Regions from separate parts of the Microbispora sp. H10830 genome, predicted to be linked through region 2. Evidence: riboswitches for the same ligand, from Rfam matches in the RefSeq annotation. Region 2 holds a riboswitch; the other holds the start of a gene.
The links. Region 2 has a riboswitch for thiamine pyrophosphate ahead of HHX35_RS05245 (cytosine permease). Riboswitches for the same ligand answer to the same signal wherever they lie in the genome.
Positions count from the first base shown of each region.

Region 1 (3,530 bases), on a different contig from region 2:
CCACGGCGAGCGGGCTCTCCCCCGCCTCCACCACGGTCACCGCGCACCCCGCCCTGGCCGCCGCGGTGGCGACCTCGGCGCCGATCCAGCCGGCCCCGACGACGGCCACGCGGGCGCCTGGGACCAGCCGCTCGCGCAGCGCGAGCGCGTCCTCGATCGTGCGCAGCACGTGCTGGCGGCCCTCTCCGCGCAGGCGGATCGGCGTGGCGCCGGTGGCGATGACCAGGCCGTCGTACTCCAGCTCGCCCTCGGTCGTCTCCAGCACGCCGTCGCGCAGGCCCTTGGCCGCCGTGCCGAGGCACAGCCGCACGTCGAGGGCGTCGAGATCGGAGTCGACCACGGTGGAGTCGGTCTCTCCGAGCAGCACCGCCTTCGACAGCGGCGGCCGGTCATAGGGGCGATGGTGTTCCTCGCCGATGAGCGTGATGCGGCCGGTGAATCCACCGGCCCTCAACGCCTCGATGCTTCGCACGCCGGCCAGGCCGGCACCCACCACCACGACGTGATCCACAGCTTGACCATAGATTGTCAACGGGGGCCCTGGCCAACGGGCCCCCCATAACGAGTTGGGCAATTGACGCGCACTTCCGCGGGGGCCCACGTTGTGAAGGACGCCGGGCCCTCACCGCACCACGCGCATCCAGATGTTCGTGGCGTGCGGCACGTGCGTGAGGCTGATCCGTTCGAGCCTGACCCGATCGCCGCCGGGGTGGGAGAACAGCCGGACGCCGTCGCCGAGCATGACCGGCGCCACGCACACGAGGATCTCGTCGAGCAGGCCCGCGTCGAGGCACTGCGCGGCGACGTCCGCGCCGAGCACGTTGACGTACTTGTCCCCCGCGGCCGACTTGGCCGCCGCGACGGCGGCGCCGAACTCCGTCACGAAGGTCACGCCGGGCACCGGCGCGGCCGGGACGTCGTGGGTGAGCACGAACTGCGGCCCGCTCCACCCGCCACCGAACGGCTCGCCCTCCTGGGGGGTGTCCCGGTAGGGGTCGTCACCGCGGAAGGTGCGGTTGCCGACGAGCAGCGCGCCGATGTCGCCGACGAGCGCGTCCACGGTCGGGTTGGGCCCGAGATGTTCGGTCAGCCAGGACATGTCGCCGCCCGGCCCGGCGATGAAGCCGTCCAGCGACATGGTGGCCGAGTACAGCATCGTGGCCATGAGGGGCACCTCCGTCGGGTCGATCCACGTCGCGCCATCATGCGCCCGCGGGCGGCCCCGGACCCGCCGATCCGGCGATCGGCCGTTATGGGCGGCGTACTACCCTTGTGGGCGTAAGACGCGCGGGAGCCCGGCGGACCGGGCTGAGAGGAGAGCGTGAGGCTCTCGACCGCCCCGACCTGATCCGGGTAATGCCGGCGAAGGGAGCGCTGTGTCCCGCACACCGCCATCCGGCGCCCAGTCCGGCGCGCAGTCCGGCTACGACGTCCTGATCGTGGGCGGCGGGGTGGAGGGCCTGGCCGCGGCCTGGCGCACCGCGCGGCGGGGCCTGTCGGTGGCGGTGGTCGACCCCACGCCAGGAGGCGGCGCCACTCACGCGTCGGCGGGGATGCTCGCGCCGGTCAGCGAGGTGACCTACACGGAGGAGCCGCTGCTGCGGCTCGGCCTCGCGTCGCTGGCGGCCTGGCCGGCGTTCCGGGCGGAGCTGGAGGACGAGACCGGCGACGACCTCGACTACCGGACCGAGGGCACGCTGGAGGTCGCCCGCGGCGCGGACGACATGGCCGTCCTCGACGACCTCGCGGCCTTCGAGCGGACGCTCGGCCTGCGGGTCGAGCGGCTCACCGGGCGCGAGTGCCGCTCCTTCGAGCCGATGCTCTCCCCCTCCGTACGCGGTGGGCTGCTGGCCCGCGACGACGCGTGGGTCAACCCCCGCAGGGTCGTGCGCGCCCTGCTCGCGGCGTTCGAGAAGGCGGGCGGCACGCTGGTGACCGAGCGCGTCGCGGGGATCGACGCCCAGGGGTCCGGCGCTCCGAGCGTACGGCTGGAGTCCGGCGGCGCCGTCGCGGCCGGTCAGGTCGTCGTGGCGGCCGGGTCGTGGTCGGCGTCCCTGCTGCCCGGCCTGCCGGTACGCCCGGTCAAGGGCGAGATCCTCCGGCTGCGCGGGCCCCGGGGCTTCCTCACCCGGTGCGTCAGGGGGCTGGTGCACGGCGCCCCCGCCTACCTGGTCCCCCGGGGCGACGGAGAGATCACCTTGGGCGCCACGACCCAGGAGATGGGGTTCGACGCGCGGGTCACCGCCGGAGGGGTGTACGAGCTGCTGCGCGACGCCCGCGAACTGGTGCCCGGCATCACGGAGCTCGAACTGGCCGAGACGACGACCGGCTTCCGCCCGGGCACGCCCGACAACCTGCCGCTCATCGGCCCGGCCGGGCCGCCCGGCGTGCTCGCGGCGACCGGGCACGGACGCAACGGGGTGCTGCTGTCCCCGATCACCGCCGACGCCGTCGCCGCGTTCCTCACCGGCGACGAGGTGCCTCCGGTCGCCCGGTTCTGCGATCCAGGGAGATTCAGCCAATGAAAGTCACGATCAACGGAGGCGCGGCCGAACTGCCGGACGGCGCCACGATCGGCGACGCCGTACGGACCCTCACGCCCCTCACGTCCGGGGTCGCGGTGGCGCTGAACGGCGAAGTCGTGAGCCGGAGCGCCTGGGACTCCACCCAGGTCGCCGACGGCGACGGCGTCGAGGTGCTCACGGCTGTGCAGGGAGGGTGAGCATGACCGACGACGTCCTCGTGCTGGGCGGGGAGAAGTTCACCTCGCGGCTCATCATGGGCACAGGCGGCGCGCCGTCGCTGGAGGTGCTCGACCAGGCGCTGGAGGCGTCCGGCACCGAGCTGACGACCGTCGCGATGCGCAGGCTCGACCCGGAGTCCCGCGGTTCGGTGCTCGACCTGCTGCGCGCCCGCGGCATCAAGGTGCTGCCGAACACGGCGGGGTGCTTCACCGCCGGGGAGGCGGTGCTGACCGCACGCCTGGCCCGCGAGGCGCTGGAGACCGACTGGGTCAAGCTTGAGGTCATCGCGGACGAGCGGACCCTGCTGCCCGACCCGATCGAGACCTTCGACGCCGCCGAGCGGCTGGTCGCCGACGGTTTCGTGGTGCTGCCGTACATCGGGGACGACCCGGCGCTGGCCCGCAGGCTCCAGGACGCCGGGTGCGCCGCCGTGATGCCGCTCGGCGCCCCGATCGGCTCCGGGCTGGGCATCCGCAACCCGCACAGCATCGAGCTGATCGTCGAGGCCGCCACGGTGCCGGTGATCCTCGACGCCGGCATCGGCACGGCCAGCGACGCCGCGCAGGCGATGGAGCTGGGCTGCGACGCGGTGCTGCTGGCCAGCGCCGTGACCCGGGCCCACCGGCCCGGCCTGATGGCCGCGGCCATGCGGCAGGCGGTCACGGCTGGGCGGCTGGCCCGCCTCGCCGGGCGCATCCCACGCCGCCGCTACGCCGAGGCGTCCTCCCCCGCCCGCCCCTCCTGAATCCGCCATCGCCGCGACCAGCCGTCCTCCCCTCGCCCGCC
Region 1 covers NZ_JABBWX010000001.1:371,827-375,356, forward strand. Annotated here, with positions in the region: gene HHX35_RS01705 (FAD-dependent oxidoreductase) at 1-511, opposite strand, end outside; gene HHX35_RS01710 (dihydrofolate reductase family protein) at 623-1,165, opposite strand; TPP riboswitch at 1,278-1,388, shown strand; gene thiO (glycine oxidase ThiO) at 1,377-2,525, shown strand; gene thiS (sulfur carrier protein ThiS) at 2,522-2,722, shown strand; gene HHX35_RS01725 (thiazole synthase) at 2,725-3,489, shown strand.
Region 1: linked by a shared signal. The riboswitch ahead of thiO (glycine oxidase ThiO) and the one ahead of HHX35_RS05245 (cytosine permease) in region 2 are both predicted to bind thiamine pyrophosphate.

Region 2 (3,530 bases):
GCCCCCGGCGAGCACCAGCCGGGCCAGGACGGCCCGCTGCCGCGGGCCTCCGACACCGACCGGCACCTCGCCGTCCCGGACTTCGAAAGGACCCAGAACCCGGAATTCCACTGCCCCCACGGCCTCTCTGCCGGTGAAGGCCGGCGCGGGCCTTCCCTGGGCGGCAGTCTTGAGGCGTCGTCTTGCAACTCACTTGCCTGTGGGTGAGAAGCCGATGCGGGTGAGAAGCCGACGCGGGTGAGAAGCCGACGCGGGTGAGAAGCCGACGCGGGGGGAAGCCGAGCGCCCTAACGGCGCGACCGCAGGCGGCGGCCCGGGAGGGACAGCGCCACGGTCACCAGCCCGGCGACGAGGAACGCGGCGAGCGCCGCGTTCATCCACGGCTGGTGGACGAACCCGAGGGCGAGGCGGACCTCGGTCCAGATCCCGTCCCACCAGCCGACCGTCGGCGTGGAGGTCACGATCCAGTACGCCGCGAACCCGAGGATCCACGGCACGATCATGAGCCAGCGGGAGGGGGCGTCCTCGGCCGTGTTCCACCGGGCGGCCCCGCCGAGCACGAAGTAGTCCACCACGAGCACGGCGAACATCGGCACGAACACGGCCCCGATCACGCTCAGGAACGCGCCGTAGGAGTTCACGTCGGCGAACAGCGCGATCAGCGTGGTGAGCACGCCGATCACGACCGAGATGACCCGGCGGTCCCAGCGCGGCGCGAGGTTCTGGATCGACACCGTCGTCGAGTAGACGTTCGCGAACGACTGGTCGGCCTCGCGCAGCACCAGGATGCCGAAGAACACGACCCCGAGAGGGGCGGCCACGAACGGGTCCCACACCTTGTCCCCGTCGTTGCCGACCAGGGCGAGCGCGGCGATGCCGAGGGCCAGGCAGGCCACCTGGGCGATCGTGTATCCCGCGACGACACCGGTGAACGCCGCGCCGCTCGACCGCGAGTGCCTGGCGTAGTCCGCGGCCATCGGCACCCACGACACCGACAGCGCGATGACGTAGTCGACGGCGGGGGCGAAGGCGTCCCAGGAGCCGCTCCCCACGGACGGCCCCTGCCGGAACAGGGCGACCGACAGCCAGATCATCGCGATCACCACGCCCGCCGTGACGTACCGCCGCAGCAGCCGCAGCGCGCCGAGCGGCCGGATCGTCAGCGCGATCGTCAGCGCGCCCGCCACGACCGCCCACACCGCGTACGGCACCGCCGGGCCGAACAGCGCCTGCGCGCCGTTGGCGATGACCCACAGCTCGAAGGCGCCCCAGCCGAGCATCTGCACGATGTTCAGCACGGTCGGGATGTACGAGAGGCGGGCCCCGAACAGGCCGCGCAGCAGCACCATCGCGGGCCGCCCGGTGCGTACGCCGGGGATCGCGGCAAGGCCGACCATCGCCGTCCCGAGCAGGCTGCCGACGACGGCGGCGAGCACCGCCGCGGTGAAGGTCAGCGGCTTGCCGCCCAGCGGGTCGAGCAGGAACAGCGCCCCCGAGAAGCCGAGGAGGCTGACGCCGAGGTTGGCCCAGAAGGCGCCCTGGTCGAGCACGCCCAGGGTCCTCGGAGCCTCCTCGTCAAGAGTGAGCGGAACCTCCGCGTACGCGTCGTCGACGACGGCAGAAGTCATCACACGCTCCCTACGCCGGCATTATCCGGACAGGTTCATGCGGTCGGCGGCACGATGTGGATCCGCCCTCTCAGCCCGGTCACGCCCGAGCTCCCGCGGGTATTGATGATGTCTTGGGGATTATGACACTTCTTTGACCGTTTTCCTACGCCGCCCCCGTCCCTACGCCACGTAAGGCGCCTCCCCGGTCTCGCTCACCATCGGACGCCCGACGGCGGCCCAGGACCGCATGCCGCCGTCCACGTTCACGGCGTCCCTGCCGATGTGGTTGAGCCACATCGCGGCGTGCGCCGACCGGCCGCCGACCCGGCAGACCACGTACACCGGCCGGTCGTGCGGCACCTCGTCGACCCGCACCTGCAGTTCGCCGAGCGGGATGTGGACGGCGCCGGGAGCGTGGCCGGCCACCCACTCCTCGTGCTCGCGGACGTCCAGCAGGTACGCGTCTTCGGGCAGTGCCTCGGGGGCGATTTCCGGCAATGTCATGCGCCCATTCTGACGGCACACCGCCGATGCCCGGGCCCATGCGGCGAGCTGTGACCCACGGTGATCCGCGGGCCGCATCGACACGGTCGCGCGTTACCCAAACTTCCCTATCCCTCCCTTATTCACGTATGTTAGAGAGCGATAAATGACAATCGAGGCCGCCATGTGCGGTCCTCTCCGGCGGGAGGCCGACGGTGAACGATGTGGTGCGGCGCGCGGCCGGCGGCGCGGGCGTCATGACGATCTACAAGTCCGAGGCCGGTCGGCGCGAGCTCCTCGACCACTACCGGCGGGTGCTGGACGCCTGGCCGATCCCGGCCGAGCACGTACGGGTGCCGACTCGCGAGGGCGAGACCTTCGTTCACGCCTGCGGCCCCTCGGACGCGCCGCCTCTCGTGCTGCTGCACGGCTCGGGCGCGAACGCCTCGATGTGGCGGGGAGACGTCCCCACCTGGTCCCGGCACTTCCGCACGTACGCCGTCGACCTGGTCGGCGAGCCGGGCCTGAGCGCGCCCTCACGCCCCGCCCTGGACTCCGACGCCGTGTCACTCTGGCTCGACGACGTGCTGCGGGGGCTCGGGATCGCCGACGCCGCGTTCGTCGGCACCTCCCTCGGCGGCTGGACGGCCCTGGACTACGCCATCCGCCGTCCGGAACGAGTGACTCGACTGGCCCTGATATGCCCTGGCGGCGTGGGGCGGCAGAAGGTCGGCTGGATCTTCAAGGCCCTGCTGACCGGCCCGTTCCGACGTGGTGGACTACGCGAGTCGGCGATGGCCGTCGCGGGCCTCGACGGGGAGAGGGACCGGCAGGCCCTCGACGCCGTCGTCCTGACGTTCACGCACTTCAACCCGCGCAGGGAGAAGCTCCCGGTGTTCCCCGACGACGCGTTGCGGGGCCTCACCATGCCCGTACTCGTCATCGCCGGCGACCGCGACGCCATGATCGACTCTCGCCAGACCGTGCGGCGCGTCCGTGAGTGCGTTGCGCACGCGACCGTGAACCTGCTCCCCGGGACCGGTCACGCCATCTTCGGCCAGGCCGAGCCGATCGCCGAGTTCCTCCGGGCCTGACGTGAACCCACCGAAGGTGGGGTCGCTCTCGCAGACCTACTTGAGCAGGCGCGACAGGCGGCGGTCGGCCAGCGGCTTGCCGCCGGTCTGGCAGGTCGGGCAGTACTGCAGCGACGAGTCGGCGAACGACACCTCCCTGATCGTGTCGCCGCACACCTCGCACGCCTCGCCCGTACGGCCGTGCACGCGCAGGCCCGACTTCTTCTCCGACTTGAGGTCCTTGGCGGCCAGCCCCCTGGCCCGCCCGACCGCGTCCCGCAGCGTGCTCACGATCGCGTCGTGCAGGTCGGCGACCTGGCCGTCCGTCAGCGTTCCGGCGATCTTGAAGGGGGACATCTTCGCG
Region 2 covers NZ_JABBWX010000002.1:95,341-98,870, reverse strand. Annotated here, with positions in the region: gene HHX35_RS05250 (BTAD domain-containing putative transcriptional regulator) at 1-66, opposite strand, end outside; gene HHX35_RS05245 (cytosine permease) at 288-1,628, opposite strand; TPP riboswitch at 1,619-1,735, opposite strand; gene HHX35_RS05240 (rhodanese-like domain-containing protein) at 1,791-2,114, opposite strand; gene HHX35_RS05235 (alpha/beta fold hydrolase) at 2,309-3,187, shown strand; gene HHX35_RS05230 (Fpg/Nei family DNA glycosylase) at 3,224-3,530, opposite strand, start outside.